DNA from 4 places in the Cupriavidus sp. DL-D2 genome. Region 2 is predicted to be linked to each of the others. Evidence: predicted binding sites of a transcription regulator. Region 2 holds the regulator's gene; each other region holds the start of a gene.
What was found. Region 2 encodes FNR, which switches genes on or off when oxygen is low (the NO sensors DNR and NnrR bind a similar motif). Its sites were predicted from a motif close to TTGATNNNNATCAA; they were not measured.
Positions count from the first base shown of each region.

Region 1: the regulator FNR is predicted to act here: its motif matches at 3,063-3,076, upstream of ABDB81_RS06275 (fatty acid desaturase).
Region 3: the regulator FNR is predicted to act here: its motif matches at 2,558-2,571, upstream of cyoA (ubiquinol oxidase subunit II).
Region 4: the regulator FNR is predicted to act here: its motif matches at 2,423-2,436, upstream of ABDB81_RS27525 (universal stress protein).

Region 1 covers NZ_JBDKXK010000006.1:103,608-108,019, forward strand. The annotation lists gene ABDB81_RS06265 (urate hydroxylase PuuD) at 1-749, shown strand, start outside; gene ABDB81_RS06270 (TMEM165/GDT1 family protein) at 883-1,461, opposite strand; yybP-ykoY riboswitch at 1,529-1,702, opposite strand; gene ABDB81_RS06275 (fatty acid desaturase) at 1,787-2,959, opposite strand; gene guaD (guanine deaminase) at 3,142-4,412, opposite strand, start outside.
Region 2 covers NZ_JBDKXK010000069.1:36,844-41,255, forward strand. The annotation lists gene scpB (SMC-Scp complex subunit ScpB) at 1-321, opposite strand, end outside; gene ABDB81_RS26110 (sulfite exporter TauE/SafE family protein) at 870-1,640, opposite strand; gene fnr (fumarate/nitrate reduction transcriptional regulator Fnr) at 1,725-2,450, shown strand; gene ABDB81_RS26120 (hypothetical protein) at 2,517-2,762, opposite strand; gene ABDB81_RS26125 (FixH family protein) at 2,759-2,986, opposite strand; gene ccoG (cytochrome c oxidase accessory protein CcoG) at 2,998-4,412, opposite strand, start outside.
Region 3 covers NZ_JBDKXK010000089.1:16,827-21,238, reverse strand. The annotation lists gene ABDB81_RS28525 (sensor domain-containing diguanylate cyclase) at 1-334, opposite strand, end outside; gene ABDB81_RS28520 (carbonic anhydrase) at 452-1,099, opposite strand; gene ABDB81_RS28515 (MFS transporter) at 1,122-2,441, opposite strand; gene cyoA (ubiquinol oxidase subunit II) at 2,590-3,651, shown strand; gene cyoB (cytochrome o ubiquinol oxidase subunit I) at 3,783-4,412, shown strand, end outside.
Region 4 covers NZ_JBDKXK010000080.1:7,712-12,123, reverse strand. The annotation lists gene ABDB81_RS27545 (hypothetical protein) at 164-385, opposite strand; gene ABDB81_RS27540 (hypothetical protein) at 824-1,333, opposite strand; gene ABDB81_RS27535 (DUF1488 domain-containing protein) at 1,632-1,910, shown strand; gene ABDB81_RS27530 (hypothetical protein) at 1,983-2,330, shown strand; gene ABDB81_RS27525 (universal stress protein) at 2,570-3,013, shown strand; gene ABDB81_RS27520 (YeeE/YedE family protein) at 3,206-3,640, shown strand; gene ABDB81_RS27515 (DUF6691 family protein) at 3,642-4,073, shown strand; gene ABDB81_RS27510 (sulfurtransferase) at 4,253-4,412, shown strand, end outside.

The DNA of each region.
Region 1 (4,412 bases), on a different contig from region 2:
GTATCCTCGTGGCGATTTACGTGGGTGTGGCCGCATACGTGGCGTGCCATATCTTCTCGGGTCGCGCGGCATTCCTGCTGACCGGCGCGATGATCGCCACGATCATGAGCGCGAACGTGCTGTTCTGGATCATTCCGGGCCAGCGCAAGGTGGTGGCAGCCCTGCGGGCCGGCAAGCCGGTGGATCCGATCCACGGCAAGCGTGCCAAGCAGCGCAGCGTGCACAACACGTACTTCACGCTGCCGGTGCTGTTCGCGATGCTGTCGAACCACTACAGCATGACGTATGCGGCAAAGAACAACTGGGCCGTGCTGATCGCGATCATGCTGGCCGGCGTGTTCATCCGTCAGTTCTTCATCCTGAAGCACAAGGGCAAGATCAACATCGCGTGGCCGGCCGCTGGTGTGGCGTGCCTGGGCGTGGTGGCGTTCCTGATCGCACCGCAGCCGCGTCCGCAAGTGGCCAAGGCCGATGGCGCTGCCGCCAACGCGGTGAGCTTCGTCAAGGTGCAGGAGATCATGAACTCGCGCTGCGTGCAGTGTCATGCCGAGCAGCCGAAGATGATGCCGACGGCTGCCAAGGGCATCAAGCTCGATACCGTGGATGACATCAAGTCGCATGCCCAGCTGATCTATCAGCAGGCTGTGCAGCAGAAGGCGATGCCGCTGGGCAACGTCACGCAGATCACGGACGACGAGCGCGCATTGCTGGGCCAGTGGTTCGAAGGCGGCGCCAAGACAACCAACTGAACTACCAACTGAATTTGACCGAGCATCGGTGATCGACGGTTCGGAGGCTGCGCAGTTGGCAGTCGGCTGTACCGAACCGGCGAGGGTTTGAACGGGGCTTCGTGCCCCGTTTTTTTATTATTGCGTAGGTGCCTCAGCCGCCGACATTGAACAGCGCCAGCAGGCCCAGTACCAGGAAGATTGCAGCGGCGATCTTGTGCACCAGGGCGATGGGCATCTTGTTGGCGAACTTGTCGCCAAGCAGCACGGCAGGGGCATTGGCGAGCATCATCCCGAGCGTCGTGCCTGCTACCACGGCCAGGACTTCACCATGGAAACGCGCAGCCAGCGCCACGGTGGCGATCTGCGTCTTGTCGCCCATTTCGGCAAAGAAGAATGCCACGATGGTTGTACCCAGGATGCCGAGCGTGGTCTTGGCAGGCTTGGTGTCTTCGGCGTCGTCCAGCTTGTCCGGGATCAGCATCCATGCCGCCATGGCGATAAAGCCCAGGCCCAGGATCCACCGCAGGAGATTCGCGCCCAGCACATCGGTCAGCCATCCACCCAGTGCCCCGGCAAAACCGTGGTTGACCAGTGTGGCGATCAGGATGCCGAGAATGATGGGGATGGGTTTGCGATACCGTGCTGCGAGGACGAGCGAAAGCAATTGCGTCTTGTCGCCCATTTCCGCGAGCGCGACGATCCCTGTGGAGACGAGGAATGAGGATGCCATTTCTTATAGGTCGAATAACCGGGCCGAAGGCGCATCTGCGAGATGCCAATGACGCATGCCTTTCCCGGCCCGGCCAGAAAGGTATGGTCATCGGTCTCGCCAGGCGCCGGACGCAAGGTCCAGAGCTGCGCACGCCATAACTGCGGTGGCAGTCAAGTCTGTTGACGTACGCCCCTGTCTTCCGGATGCCGCATTGCGCGGCGCGGTGAGATCAGGGCGGCTACTCCCCAATGGAAGGCCGCATTGTAGCCAGAGCGGTGGATGATGTCCACCAATCCGGCGTAAATGCTAGTTTTTGAGAACGGTTCTCAGTAGATGGTGCGTATCAGACGGGGACCGGCGAGTTCTCGCTGGTCTGGCGACCGCGGAAATCGGTCCAGCAAAGTGCCTTGAAATCGTAGAGTTTGCAGCGGCGCGCCGTGCGGAAGTACCAGCGCCACGAGAAGTTCTCGATGATGATGCGGCCCGGCAGTGCGTGTTCGAGCAGTGCCTGGGCCTTCTTGAGCCGGTACAGCGGCACGCTCATGTCCACGTGGTGCGCGGTGTGCTCCATGATGTGATGCAGCGCGGCGCCGATACCCATGCCGAAGCGCAGGTGGACCGTGGTCGAGACGAACGGCTGCGCCTTGGACCACATCGGCTTGGTGTCGTACCACGCCACGCTCGTATGCGTGTGGTGGACGTACAGGACGAAGCCGACCGTGGTGTTCCAGATCAGGAACGGCAGCACGAAACCCGTGCCGATCATCAACAGGACCGACTGCTCCGTGGCCATCGCCAGCACTGCCAACGCACCGATCCACAGCGCGCCGAAGGCGGCGACCAGTGCGCAATCCCACATGAAGATTGCACGACGGGTTGCCATCTGGCGCTTGCTCGGGAAAAACAGCTTGAACCACCAGATTTCGATGAGGTAGTACAGGCCGGCGCCGAATCCATTACGGTAGATCCGCTCCATCGCGCGGCGCCGGCGCGGCAGCGCGCGGAATTCTTCCAGCGAGTAGGGCGCCCACACGAAGTCGAAGCCCTTGAGATTGGTGTAGCCGTGATGGACCACGTTGTGGCCCACTTCCCACAGGCTGTACGGCGTGAGCGACGGCAGGAAGGTCAGCCGGCCGAGCCATTTGTTCAGGCCGCGGTTGTCGGTCAGGCTCTGGTGGCAGGCGTCATGGCCGATGATGAACAGGCGGGCGATGATCAGGCCGGCCAGCACACCCAGACCGACCTTGGCCCACCATGCCGGCACCAGTACCACGCCGGCCAGCACTGCCGCGAACAGCAGATAGTCGAACGCGAACAGCATCAGCGCGCGCGGCGTGCTGCGGTCCCCGAGCGGGATCAGCCAGCTGCGGATGGTCTTGCGATTGGGAAAGGGGGCTTCGAACGCGATGGGTTCGGGCAGGGGAAGGTTGCCGCGTGTATGCGGCTGGCCGGGATTGCTGGCCCCAGCGTCGGCCGAGGCGTCGGCAGCAGATAGGGTGTCGGATCGGGCAGTCATCGATGTGTCAGGCTTGTCGGAGTCGAGGCTGCGCCCATCCTATACGGCAAAAGCGGAGGGGCGCATGAATCCGACAGGCTAGAAGGGTTTGATGACTGTTGTGTTGATCCCAATCAAGACACTTGGGCTATTAGGGATATTTCTGGTCAGGAATCGGAACGTTGTTTGCGCTCGGACACCTTTCAGGACGCCATTGTGCGGGTGGCTTCGCCCATCACATAGACGTTGTCGATCACGCGGTCGTCGCCCAGCATGGCGAACGCGAACAGTTGCTCTTCCAGAGTCTCGCAGCGGCTGCTGCGTCGTCCGATCAGCGGCGTGGCCTCCGGGTCCAGCACGATGAAATCGGCTTCGCAACCTGTCTCGAAACTGCCCACGCGGTCCTGCCAGCCGAGCGCATCGGCCGCCGCGCGCGTGGCCAGGTAGAACATCCGCAGCGCGGTCAGGTGATAGCCGCCCATGCGCGCCACCTTGTGTGCGGCATTCATCGTGCGGAACATCGAGAACGACGTGCCGCCGCCCACGTCGGTGGCCAGCGTCACGTTGAGACGGTTGGCGTCGGACTGGTGGAAGTCGTAGAAGCCGCTGCCCAGGAACAGGTTCGACGTGGGGCAGTGGGCCACGGCTGCGCCGCTGTCGGCCAGGCGAACGCGGTCCTCGGGGTCGAGGTAGATCGCGTGGCCGTAGAACGCGCCGGGGCGCAGCAGGCTGTAGCGGTCATAGACGTCGAGGTAGCTGCGCGCATCGGGGAACAGCTCCGCCACCCATTTCACCTCGTCGCGGTTTTCGGCAACGTGAGTCTGGATGAAAACGTCCGAATGGGCGCGCGCGAGTTCGCCGCAGGCGGCCAGTTGGGCCTCGGTGGAGGTCGGGGCGAAGCGCGGCGTGATGGCATAGGCCAGACGGTCCTTGCCATGCCACTTCGAGATCAGGTCCGCCGAATCGCGCGCACCGGTCTCGGCGGTGTCGCGCAGGAATTCGGGGCAGTTGCGGTCCATCATCACCTTGCCGGTGATCATGCGCAGGTTGCGCGCCTGGCTGGCGGCGAACAGCGCGTCGGCGGACGCAGCGTGCACGGTGCTCCAGACCATGGCAGTGGTGGTGCCGTTGCGCAGCAGCTCGTCGGTAAAGAAATCGGCCACGCCGCGCGCGTAGGTGGCGTCGCTGAAGCGGCGCTCCTCGGGGAAGGTGTACGTGTCGAGCCAGTGCAGCAGGCCCGGCGACGGCGACGCGATGATATCGGTCTGCGGATAGTGGACGTGCGTGTCGATAAAGCCCGGCACGATCAGCTTGCCGCGATGATCGATGACTTCGGCGCCAACCGGGATGTCGTGCGACAGGTCTGCGTAGGCACCGGCCGCAGCGATGTGGCCGTTCGTGACGATCAGCAGGCCGTCTTCCCAATACTCGTAGGCATCCTCATGAAACTGCGGATCGCGCAGGAAATGGAGGA
Region 2 (4,412 bases):
GCCACGCGTCACCGGCTGGCGATACGCGATGATCGCCAGCGTTTCCATCACCGCGCGGGAATACTTGGGCGGCTTTTCCGGATTGAGCCGGTCGAGATACTCGCGCATTTCGGGCCGGCTCTGAAAACGCCAGCCGCTCGCCAGCGCCACGAGTTCCACGCCACGCCGTTGCCAATCGTTCCGCAACTCTTCGAGGAGCACCCGGATCGTGTCGGCACCGACATCGTCGGCAAACAACCGTCGCAGATCACCGACGCGCAACGGTTCCTGCGCACAGATCAGCGCGGTCTCGAGGACGATCTTCGCCTCTTGGGTATTCATGTGATTGTGTGCAGCCTGTCTTTGCACCTGCCCCCGGACGAATCCCGGGGCACTGGAGATTGCAGATACAGCGAGGCCAATGCCATCGCCATCTCGTCGCGCAGACGGTCCACGCTGGTTTCAGCGCCGCCGTGCACCTCGTTCTTTGCATCGAATTGCCGGGACTGTCCGGCAGGAGATCGTCCAGGGCCGGCAGCCATCACCGGTCGACGGACCTCTTGCGTCGCGCCTCCCCTTCGGGGCGGACATTCGCCTGGGCCAACGCATGACCAAGACGGCAAGAAACAATCGGATATCGGCTCAGGAAACTTCGCCCTGACCCGGCGTCACCTTCCACACCGCCGTCGGCCTTTTAACCAGATCTTTTGAACCGGATGGACTGTGGGGATGGTTCCGGCATGCAACAGCATGGCCAGAAACCCTGGGCGGGCATCCCTGATGAGAGAAACCGCCCCGGCGACGCCTCGTGCATGACGCGGCGCGATACCGTGGTTCTCGCGATTGTATGGCATTACCGCCGGATACCGCAACCCGGGGCTGTGGCCGATTCAGAACACCACGCAGAATCCGGCGTGCGCAAGGGTCTCCGGAAGCCATACGGCGCGGGCCACCCCCAGCAACCCGAAACCCGCCACGAGCAAAGCTGAAACGGTGCGAACCCACCGCTTGCGCGACCACTGCCGCAGGTAACCGGATAACCCCGAGATCACCAGCAGATTCGGCAAAGTACCTAGTCCGAAGGCTCCCATGACGAGTGCGCCCGACGAAGCATTGCCCGCCAGCAGCGCCAAGCCGAGCGCACTATAGATCATTCCGCAGGGCACCATACCCCATACAAGACCCATGCCGAATCGGTGCATCGCTGACGGCACTGCGGCAGGACCGCCATGCAACCCCTGAGTCGATCGAACGTGCCGCAAGAGCTTGGCGACGTGCGAAGCGATCCGCGCGACAAAACGTTCCACGGCACCCATGCGCATCTGCCAGCCGAAAAGCAACCACAATCCGGCCATGATCAGCAACAGGCTCCCCACGCCGAACAGCCATCGCTGCAATGGCAGATAGTCGTGCGCCCACGCCGCCGCACCCACTGCACCGGCCAATGCGCCGAGCAACATGTACGTCGTCACCCGGCCCGCATGCATGACGCAAATCGACATCCACCAGTGCCGTCTAGAACGGTGCAAGAACGAGACCGTCTGTTGCACTTGCTGCGGATTTTGTTCGACTGCAATAGCAATTCCTCCACACATCGCCGCGCAATGCACACCGCCAAACAGGGCAATCAGAAAAACGCTTAAAAGCACGCCAAATGGCAACTGTTCCTCGCTTCCGCGTCACTCCACGCTGTAAAATGCATGCATCGCGCCCTCGCTGCAAGCGCATTCAAACGAGCACTTCAATTGCTGACTTCCATCCCCGTTACCGAGATGTCGCCACGCTGCTCCACGTGTGCCATGGGCCAACTCTGCCTGCCCGTGGGCATGTCGCAGCAGGACCTCGTAAAAATGGACACTCTCGTGCAGGAGCGCGTGCGTGTCCACAAGGGCGAAACGCTGTATCGAATGGGTGAACCGCTCTCCGCGGTCTACGCCATTCGTTTCGGCACGCTGAAAACCCACGTCACCATGGAGGATGGGCGTACTCAAATTACCGGCTTCCATCTTCCGGGAGAAGTCATCGGCCTCGATGGACTCGGCGAGATGCAACATGCATCGGATGCGACCGCCCTCGAGGACGCTGAAGTCTGCGTCGTGCGGTTCGACGATCTGCAATCGCTGTCGAATCATCTGCCTTCGCTGCAAGGTCAGTTCCTGCGACTTATGAGCAAGGAGATCTCGCAGGACCAGGTCATGCTGATCACGCTTGGCTCGATGCGTGCCGAAGAGAGACTCGCCGCCTTCCTCGTCAATATGTCCGAGCGCCTCTCCGCACGCGGTTATTCCTCCACGGAGTTCGTGCTGCGCATGAGCCGCGAGGAAATCGGCAGCTATCTCGGCCTCAAGCTCGAAACCGTCAGCCGCCTGTTCTCCCGGTTCGCGGAAGCTGGCCTGATCCAAATTCGTCAACGGCATGTGAAGATCATCGACATGGCTGGCATCAAGCAGGTCTATAGTCGCTCCTGCTAGGCGCCATCCTGCTGCAAGACCAGAGCCGCACAGCATCACGCTGTTGCGGCTTTTTTTGCGAAATTGCTATTCGAGTTCATCGGTATCGCTGAGCCTGCCCGGCATCGTGTAAAGCGTGAGACCGCTGGACAGTGCGCAGAACAGCCACGCCAGCAGAAAGCCCACGGTGTAGATCGCCTGCCTCGAAGCCTCCACCGGTTGGCCGAAGAAACTGATGTCTCCCGGGTCGACAACGGAAAACACTACCGCCGTAGCCGCGCCACCCATCAGAAACGCTGGCCACAGTACCCACATCAGCCAGCGCAACCTCATGGATGACTCCCTTGTTCCGTGGCGCTTCCGACATCGGCTTTCTCGACGACCAGTCCATGGCGGGTGGCATCGCGCACAGGGACGTCCGCATGTGTGCTGGCCAGCCAGATCGTGATACCACAACCCACCATCGCCAGCATCGGGCCGGCCATCAAGATCCACGGCCACGGCTCCTTGTACCAGGGTCGAACGGCATGGGGAGGCTGTTGGGGGCGCTGAGCCATTGCATCTCCTCTTACAAGTTGCGGGGAACGATAAAGCTTGTGCTCTGACGGATCTGCGACCGGCGTTGCGACTCGGTTTCCGCCGTGACCGTCACGTCGATCTTGTGGGTACCTTGCCTGGCGTCTTCGATCGGCACACGGATGCGAATTGGCAACAGCCGGTTCGACGTGGGATCTAGAGTGCTGGCCGTCTGGTCATACTCGACGGTGAGCCCTTTCATATCGTAGCCATCTACCTTCACATCGATTGTCACTGGTGACTCGGTGGCATTGATCAACTGCAACCGGTACACGTTCTCGACCCAGCGTCCATCCACCTCGCGACCAAGCGCTCCACGGTCTCGAATGATGTCGACCTTCAGCGGCGTGCGCATCGCCAGCGACGCGGCAAAGCCACCCATCAGTGCCAGCCAGATCACCATGTAGATCATGGTGCGAGGCCGCACCAGCCGCTTGCGGGCCTCGGCAATGGACAACGCCGATCGCATGGCATTCTCGGAGGTGTACCGGATCAGCCCGCGCGGGTACTCCAGCTTGTCCATGACCTGATTGCAGGCGTCGATACAAGCTCCGCATCCAATGCATTCGTACTGGAGGCCGTCCCGGATATCGATCCCCGTCGGGCACACCTGCACGCAGATGCTGCAGTCCACGCAGTCGCCCAGGCCGGCGGCACGGTGATCCAGCTTCCGCGAGCGGCCGCCGCGCGGCTCACCACGCCCCACGTCATAGGTCACCACAAAGGTGTCGCGGTCCACCATCACGCTCTGGAAACGCGCATACGGACACATGTACTTGCAGACCTGCTCACGCATGAAGCCGGCGGCGCCCCAGGTAGCGAACGCATAGAAAAGCATCCAGAATGCCTGCCACGGCCCCAGTGACCACTGCAGTATCTCGCTGCCAAGCTCCCGGATCGGCGCGAAATAGCCGATGAATGTGAAGCCGGTCCAGAGGGCGATCAGGATCCAGAGCGTATGCTTCGTCGTCTTGATCCTGAACTTGCGCAAACTCCATGGATCGCCATCGAGCCGGATGCGCGCGATGCGATCACCTTCCACACGCCGCTCGATCCACATGAATATTTCCGTGTAGACCGTCTGAGGACAAGCGTAGCCACAGAAGAGCCGGCCGGCGATGGCGGTGAACAGAAAAAGTGCCAGCGCCGAAATGACCAGGAGCACGGCGAGATAGATCACGTCCTGCGGCCAGAGCACAAGACCGAAAATGTAGAACTTGCGTGCTCCGAGGTCGAACAGAACGGCCTGCCGGTCGTTCCATTGCAGCCAGGGCGCACCGTAGTAGACCAGTTGCGTCAGGATGACGAGCCATACGCGCCAGCTCGAAAACGCGCCTTTCACCGAGCGCGGGTAGATCTTGCGGCGCACCTCGTACAACGCTTCTTCCGTTGCATCGTTAGCGGTCT
Region 3 (4,412 bases), on a different contig from region 2:
AGCGGATATTCGGTTCGCCCGTGACCAGCGGATTGTCATGAAAGCGCGGGTCCTGCGTGGCATCGGTAATCAGCAGGATGTCGTCGCAGTTGATGGCGTGGCCGCAGAACGACGTATCGCGCGGCGCTTCCCTGCCATCGAGTCCTTCGCAAGCCTTGAAGAACTGCCGGTTGGTATCGATCAGGCTGACAACTGCAATCGGTACATCGAACAGTCTTTTGGCGAGGCGCGTCAGACGATCGAAGCGCTCTTCATACGGCGTATCGAGAATGTTCAGTGAGCGCAGCGTCGCCACGCGCAGGGCTTCGTTGGGAGGAATCGGGGGCAGTTGCATGTTCGGGGTTCAGGCCGGCATATCAATCCGTATGCATGACATCATTCCTGACTACGGCCAGATCGCCCAGTTAATGAACCCTTTGTTGCACTTTTCCGTCGATTGTTCGCAAGGCAATCATGCTCGTGCAATGGTGGCCGTGACCTCGGGATGCTCGACCAGCGGTACGAAGCTCCCGGTGCGGCTGTCGTAGGCATCGATGCCGCCCGTGCCAATGTCATAGACCCAGCCGTGCAGGTCCACGCGCTTCTCTTCCAGCGCCTGCGCAACCGATGGATGCGTGCGCAGGTGCGCAAGCTGCTCGATCACGTTTTGCCGGACCATGTCGTCAACGCGCTCCCGGTCAGACGCATGCGGTTTCGCCAGGCAGATCTTGTGCGCACCGCCAGCATGCTGGAGCCAGCGCGCCACGGCCGGCATATGGTCGAGGTCCTGCCCCATCGCCACCGCCGTCATGGCCCCGCAGTTCGAGTGGCCGCAGATCACGATGTCGCGCACCTTCAGGCCGGCCACCGCAAACTCCACGCTGGCCGACACACCGCCGGGCTGCACCGCGTACGCGGGCACGATGTTGCCGGCGTTGCGGATCACGAAGAGATCGCCCGGCTCGCTCTGCGTCAGCAGCGCGGGTTCCACGCGGCTGTCGGAACAGGCGATGAACAGCGTGCCCGGGTTTTGCTGCGTGGCGAGATGGCGGAACAGCGCGGAGCGCTGCGGATAGGCTTCGCGCTGGAACTTGAGGATGCCCCGGACGAGATCTTTCACTTCGGCGCTTTCACGTCAGGCGTCATTCGTCCGGTGTACCGAGCGCACGGTTCACGCGCAGCGCAATCAGCGTGCCCAACACCCCTGACAGCAGGTAGAGGCTCACCGCCGCCAGGCCGAACAGCGACGACAGCCCCAGCGCGACCAATGGCGCAAACGCGGCACCGAACAGCCAGCCAAAGTCCGTGGTCAATGCAGCGCCCGTGTAGCGGAATTTCGGATCGAAGTTCGACGTGACCGCGCCAGCCGATTGCCCATAGGACAGGCCCAGCAACCCGAAGCCCACCAGGATGAAGATGTCCTGCGCAGTGGAATCGCCACCCAGCAGCCACGGCGTGGCCAGACTGAAGATACCGATCAGCACGGCCATTACCGCCAGCGTGGTGCGCCGGCCAATCTTGTCGGCAATCCAGCCGGAGATGATCGTGCCGATGATCGCGATGAAGCCGCCCACCAGCTGGATCGCCAGCACGTCGGAGATGTCCTGGGTCTTGTGCAGGATCACCCAGCCCAGCGGAAAGACCGTGACGAGGTGGAACAGCGCATAGCTGGCCAGCGAGGCGAAGGCGCCCAGGAAGATGTTGAAGCCCTGCGCGTTGACCATCTGCAACGTGCTCAGCGGCTCCAGTTCGTCTTCCTCCAGCAGGCGCGTGTATTCGTGGGTCACCACCAGCCGCAGCCGTGCGAACAGCGCCACCACGTTGATGGCGAAGGCCACGAAGAACGGATAGCGCCAGCCCCAGTCGATGAACTCCGCCGGTGTCAGGCTCGCATGCAGGAACAGGAACAGCCCGCCCGCGATGATGAATCCCGTGGGCGCGCCCAGTTGCCCCAGCATCGCGTACCAGCCGCGCTTGTCCGCCGGGGCATTGAGCGCCAGCAGCGAAGGCAGCCCGTCCCACGAGCCACCGAACGCAATGCCCTGCACGAAGCGGAAGAACGCCAGCAGGTAGATCGCCGCGCTGCCGATCGACGCATAGGCTGGCAGGAAGGCGATGCCCACCGTGGCGGTGCCGAGCAGGAACAGCGAGGCAGTCAGCTTGGTACCCCGCCCCCACCGGCGCTGGATGCGCATGAACAGCGCGGTGCCGAACGGGCGGCCGATGAACGCGAACGAGAAGATCGCGAAGCTGAACAGCAGCGCGTTCAGCTCACTGGCAAACGGAAAGTAGACCTTCGGGAAAACCAGTACCGAGGCGATGCCGTAGACGAAGAAATCGAAATACTCGGAAGCACGCCCAATCACCACGCCTGTGGCGATTTCGGCAGGTGCCACCTCGTGGTGTCCCGGCGCCGGAGGTGCAGTCGGCGACGCGCGATGCTGGTGGGTCAGACTGGCCATCGTGGAGTCTCCATCGAGAGCAGAAGGAATGTCGTACTGCACTTAAAGTCCCGCACTGACAAGAATAGCGCCTAAACTGCCATTGGAAATCGAAAGATTGCTACGTCGGTCCGCCGTCGACGTAATTCAAACGCCACTTCCGAGAACCATGCCACGCTTCGATGCTGCAGTGCCAACATTTGGTGTGACGAAAAGATTGCTTCTTAGAAGTGCCGCAATCGCCATGCTCCTGACCGTCGCGGGTTGTGGCAACGCGGTACTGCTGTCACCTTCCGGCGACCTCGCCGTGCGCAACCGCGACCTGATCATCATCGCCACGCTGCTGATGTTGCTCATCATCGTCCCGGTGATATGCCTGACGCTGCTGTTCGCATGGCGCTACCGAGAGAATGCCAAGGACGCGCCCTACAACCCCGAGTGGGACCACTCCACCGTGCTGGAACTGGCCATCTGGGCCGCGCCACTGCTGATCATCATTGCGCTGGGTGCCGTGACATGGGTGAGCACCCACCAGCTCGATCCTTACCGGCCCATCACACGGCTCGACGACAAACGCGCCGTCCCCGCCGACATCAAGCCACTGACCGTGGAAGTGGTGGCGATGGACTGGAAATGGCTGTTCCTGTATCCCGAACAAGGCATAGCGACGGTCAACGAACTGGCCGCGCCGGTGGACCGGCCCATCGCGTTCAAGCTCACGGCCACCTCGGTCATGAACGCGTTCTTCGTCCCCTCCCTGGCCGGCATGGTCTACGCGATGCCCGGCATGGAAAGCAAGCTCCACGCGGTGATCAACAAGCCCGGTGTCTACGAGGGACTGTCATCGAACTACAGCGGCGCGGGCTTCTCGCACATGTCGTTCAAGTTCCACGGCCTCTCCGAAGGCGACTTCGACAAATGGGTACAGCAGGTGAAAGCCTCGGGCACACCCTTGTCGAAAGAAAGCTACCAGGCGCTGGCCAAGCCCAGCGAACGCGAGCCGGTGCGGCGCTATGCCAGCGTGGCCCCCGAGCTCTACCAGCAGATCCTGAACCGTTGCGTGGATGGCGGCACCTGCATGGCAGACACGATGGCGCTGGACCGCAGCCGCGGCAAGTTCGATCCTTCCGCTGAAATCTGTACCGCCAGCAATACCGTGGCTGTGTCGCCGGCATTCGCGCCGGATGGCGCGGCACCGGGCGCGGTGGACGGCGGGCGATTGTTACGCTGACCTTGCAGTGACCGTTGCGATGGCGACGGTCTGCCATGCGGCATTCCAGGCAATCGGCGTAATCCAGGCTTTCAACGCTTTTCATCTCACTCGTCGGCCAGAATTGGTCAACACAGGCCCAGGTGACAAACATGCCCGAGCACTCCACACTCGCCAGTCCGCTTCATCCGATCTTTGGCCGACTCTCGTGGGAGGCCATCCCGCTGCATGAACCGATCCTGATCGCCACGTTTGCCGTCGTGCTGCTCGGCGGCGTGGCACTGGTAGGGCTGCTGACCTACTACCGCGTCTGGGGCTACCTGTGGCGCGAGTGGTTCACCAGCATCGACCACAAGAAGATCGGCATCATGTACGTCATCCTGGGCATCGTGATGCTGCTGCGCGGCTTTGCCGACGCAGTGATGATGCGTATTCAGCAGGCCGTGGCCTTTGGCGACAACCTCGGCTACCTGCCCCCTCACCACTACGACCAGATCTTCACGGCACACGGCGTGATCATGATCTTCTTCGTGGCCATGCCGCTGATCACGGGACTGATGAACTTTGTGGTGCCGCTGCAGATCGGCGCGCGTGACGTGGCGTTCCCCTTCCTCAACAACTTCAGCTTCTGGATGACCACCGGCGGCGCGGTGCTCGTGATGATGTCGCTGTTCGTCGGCGAATTCGCGCGCACCGGCTGGCTGGCATATCCACCGCTATCGGGCATCCTGCACAGTCCGGATGTGGGGGTCGATTACTACATATGGGCGTTACAGGTAGCG
Region 4 (4,412 bases), on a different contig from region 2:
TTGCTTTATGAACTTCGCGCGCGGCGTTGCCGGGGTGTGGCTGGAGTATTGGTCATGCGGGACTCATGCAACTATCAGCGGATGCCGGCAAACGCGTCGCCCAATTGCCATGTGGGACGTGGGAAAGGGGCTGTGCGGTGCGTCAGGTTTGCCGGCGCCGCTGTCAGGGTTGCCTGACTCGCACCGATGAGGCGCGGTGAACGGCGCCCAGCACTCGGTAGCCGGCCGGGGTAACGTGCACTGTGGGAGATGCTGTCGACCGTGCGTTGGCCATGTTGATCAAACGACAGGTGGCAAGCGCGGCCAGATCGTGCGGGTCGATATCGCGGCACGACCCCAGCGATCCCAGCACCATCAACGCAGCAATTTCATGGGCACTCAACATGGCATGTCTCCCCTTGGCAGCGGCAACTTTGTGCGTCTCGTCTTTTGCCTTGTGAAGATAGCCACTGGGAAATAGTTAGTGCGCTAAAACCCATAACTGTTTGACGACGATCAATTGTGAAGGCATCGACGACGCTACGTGACTGACCTCGCCCCGTCCCACTCCAGGCTTCCCAACATGTAAGCGGGTGCCCCCGCGTCGGAGACTCGCCGATCGCACGCGTCATGACAGCGGGTCGCATTCCAGGTCATCGCTAAACCCAGCCTTTGCAGTTCCATCTCTGAGTTCATCGTCTGGTACCGCAGCCGGGCGCGATCCATGACGCCGGCGCAGTGGCCCGTCAAGGAGTGATGCCGAACGTGTTGTTTCGTTGATCAATCCCAAGCCTTGGCCACCCCTGTTGTTCGCCCTATTTGTCGTCTTTGATCAGCCGCGCACTTAAAGTACGGTGCTTTCGCACAGATCTGCTTGGCCCATGCAGTACTGCCAGGTGCCTTCTTCGCTATTCATCGTGAACGAGATGGTCAGGTCTATCGGTTTGCGGCCGACGATCAACGCGAGTTCTTGGATGATGCCCTGGTACACCGCCGCCAGATAGTATTGGCCGGGCGGCACCCGCATATACAGCAGCGGTCCCTCGCTCACCACGCGCAGGACGCGTTCGTGTCGCGCATTGAGTAGCAGCACCTTGACGTCCGAAAGCGATGCGCCATCCGATCGATCCTGGAATCGCAGGTGCACATTGAACTGCGGCGCAAGCGAGCGCATGCGCGCCACATCGTCGGCGCCGATGCCCCCCGAGAGGTAAGGAATGCTGGTGGCGCCCTGCTGCGGAGCGGCCTTGGGCGTACTTGTCGACGCTTGAGCGCAGGCCGGGCCAGCCAATGCGGTAGAGGCAGCGAGGATCGTGATCTTGACCCAGGAGCGGCGAGTGCCGAGGAAGCTCATGATCGATTCCGCTATGTGATTGCGTTGCCGCGTTAATTCTCACTTTATGTCCGCGTGGGCGGTGGCCGTTGACGCAACGCAAAGCGATTGCCGTGCAACGTTCGGAGGCACGAAGGACTGTCGCCAACGGTATCAGTTGCGGGGTCGATGCTGCTCACCACGAGACAAAGACGCGCAACCCTCGCGTGGCGTGGCGCGATCCATGCGCCCTTGCGATGAATCAAATCACCGATTGGGCTAACGCCTAGGCTAGGTAAGGTGACGTCTCCGGGTACGGCTACGTATCGCCGAACACATCATGAGCGCAATCGAGTTTTCAGGAATGTTGCCGACTTACTGCTCGGCAGGCCCCAGCCTTCAGTGCCAAGCGCGCGTAAATGGCGCGCAAGCGTGTTATGGCATTACCGCCGAAGCCCTGGAGGACCACTTCGGCGCGCGATCATGTCGACCGGAAGACTTGTTCGTGGCCTATCAAAAGCACAGGGGGGCCATCGAGACGATGGCCCGTGGCCTGTTCGAGATGACCGGGGCATACAACGTTCTGCTGCACAGTGGGCACTTTCGATTCGGTATGTAGCTTTGAGTGACACGAGGATTGCGGCGAGGCGGCACAGTTTGCGGTGCCGGACGCTTTGAAAAGAGATGATTGATGATGAAAACGATCTGGGCCAGTCGAAGTGCCATCGTGATCCTATTGGCGATACTCGCCGCTTGCGCTAGCTATCCGCCAGGCGATCCACAGCTTCTGACGTTCCTGCAGGACGGCGTGACAACCCGGGAGGACGTGTACATGAAACTGGCCGAGCCAAGCGCGGTGTGGGAAGGTGGTCGCGTCATGATCTATCAAGTCGACCGCAATAAGCAGGGTTATGTGCCGATGCGGCGCAGGGAAGCCGCATCGACCGCTAAGTACAGCTTGGTCCTGGTCTTCGACGACCAAGGTATCCTTCGCCGGCATTCTCTGGTCGGGATGAAGGATGATCCTCCTGTCCCTTGAAATTGCTCTTGGTCGCATCCATTCCGGCATGCCGATGATCCGACGATCGGAACGACACCGCTACCCTGGACCACACGAAGACCACGTATCCCTTAATCCAGACCAAATTCCGGCAGAATTCGTCACCTATCTGTTCAACACGGGACCGACGCGACGGACCAAAGAATCACCGTGTCGCGACAACACCCCATTCTCAGTGAAGTGCGGCACGTTGCCGTTCTCGACTCAAGGAGCCTGCCATGCAATCCATCGTACTTGCCGCTGATGGGTCAACGTACAGCGATGCGGCGGCGCACTTTGTGGCCGCCGGAGAATTGCTCAAGGGTCCATTGCTTGTCCACTTGGTTCATTGCATGCCGGACGTGTCGGGTGAGGTGAAGTCATACATTAGCGCCACCGAGCTGGCCGCATGGCACGCGGACGAAAGCAGCCGGACTTTGCGCTCGGCCGCCGATATCCTCAACCTCGGCGGCGTATCGTTCGAGCAGCACGCGCTGACCGGCTTCGCGCCCGACCGCATCGTCGAGCTAGCACGTTCCGTCGATGCGTCAGCCATTGTGATGGGCACCCACGGCCGGGGAGCATTTTTCGATGCCATCGTCGGCTCCGTGGCGGGCCGTGTCATCGCCCATGCACCGTGCCCCGTCATTCTGGTGAAGGGCGAATCCGCGCACGGCCGGTGACATATGCCTGGGTCTCGGCTGTAAAGCCAATTCGCGGTCCTGCCGGACGCATCTGGCAGCGGTAATCGACGCTGCTGTATATTCTTGGCGCCTGGGAGGTCGCACCTCGACACGAGCCGATTGCGCCTGCGGTAACCGCTCGTGCTTCTTGATATGCCGCAGCGCAGGGGCGAATTACCGATTCGGGAAATCATGACGCTGGATCTTGATCATTTCACTCCGTTACTGTCGTTCGGCGGCGGCCTGCTTATCGGCTTGGCGGCCACGGTGCTGATTCTCTTCAACGGCCGCATTGCCGGCATTAGCGGTATCCTGGGCGGATTGCTGGGCGTGACGCGCCGTGACATGGGGTGGCGTATTGCTTTCCTTGCTGGGCTGCTGAGCGCACCCATACTGGGCCGTTTTGCGGGTCATCCTCCCGTTGCCGACATCGAGGCTGGCTGGCTCCAAGTTCTGGTGGCCGGCTTTCTCGTAGGCATCGGCACGCGATACGCAAGCGGATGTACAAGCGGGCATGGCGTGTGCGGCATCTCGCGCGGTTCGGCGCGATCAATTGTCGGCACGCTCACCTTCATGGCAGCGGGCCTCCTGACCGTTTTCGTAAAACGTCATCTACTGGGAGCCTGAGATGGGCATGATCACTGCGTGGATAGCCGGACTGGTATTCGGACTCGGTCTGATGATGTCGGGCATGGCGAACCCTGCCAAGGTCCTGGCGTTTCTGGACCTTGCCGGCGTGTGGGACCCTTCGCTCGCTTTTGTCATGCTCGGCGCGATCGTGCTGGCCTCGCTGGGGTTTTTTTTCGCCCGGCGCCGCACACGTTGTTGGCTCGGGCTGCCGATGCAGTGGCCCTCCAACACGTCGATCACATGGCGCCTGATCCTCGGCAGTGCCACCTTCGGAATCGGCTGGGGAGTGGCGGGCTTCTGCCCGGGGCCCGCATTGGTGGCGTTGGGTGCGGGATATCCGAAGGCCGCTGGTTTCGTCCTTGCCATGCTCGCAGGCATGATGGTGTTCGAGCTGATCGAACAGGCGAAATCGGGTGTGGCGAGCGTTTGAGCGTGGGCTGATCATAGGTCGAGCTTGGGTTGACACAAATCAACCACAGGCCTGCCTGCTATCCCAGAATCGGAACTGACAGGTCGCTACGCAAAGCCTTGGCCGTCAAGCCATTCCTACACGGTACGGTTCCCGGCCGTACGGACGTCGCGTCCCCATACCGAAGAAGGGATCCCACCATGCGTGACAGCGTACTCATTTCTCCTGCCGAACTCGACGAAGCACTTCGATCGGAGGCGGTTGTGCTAATCGATACCCGAGATGCGGCCCATTATGCGGAGGCGCATTTGCCGGGCGCGGTGAGCATCCACGAAATATTCACCTATCTTGCAACCACCA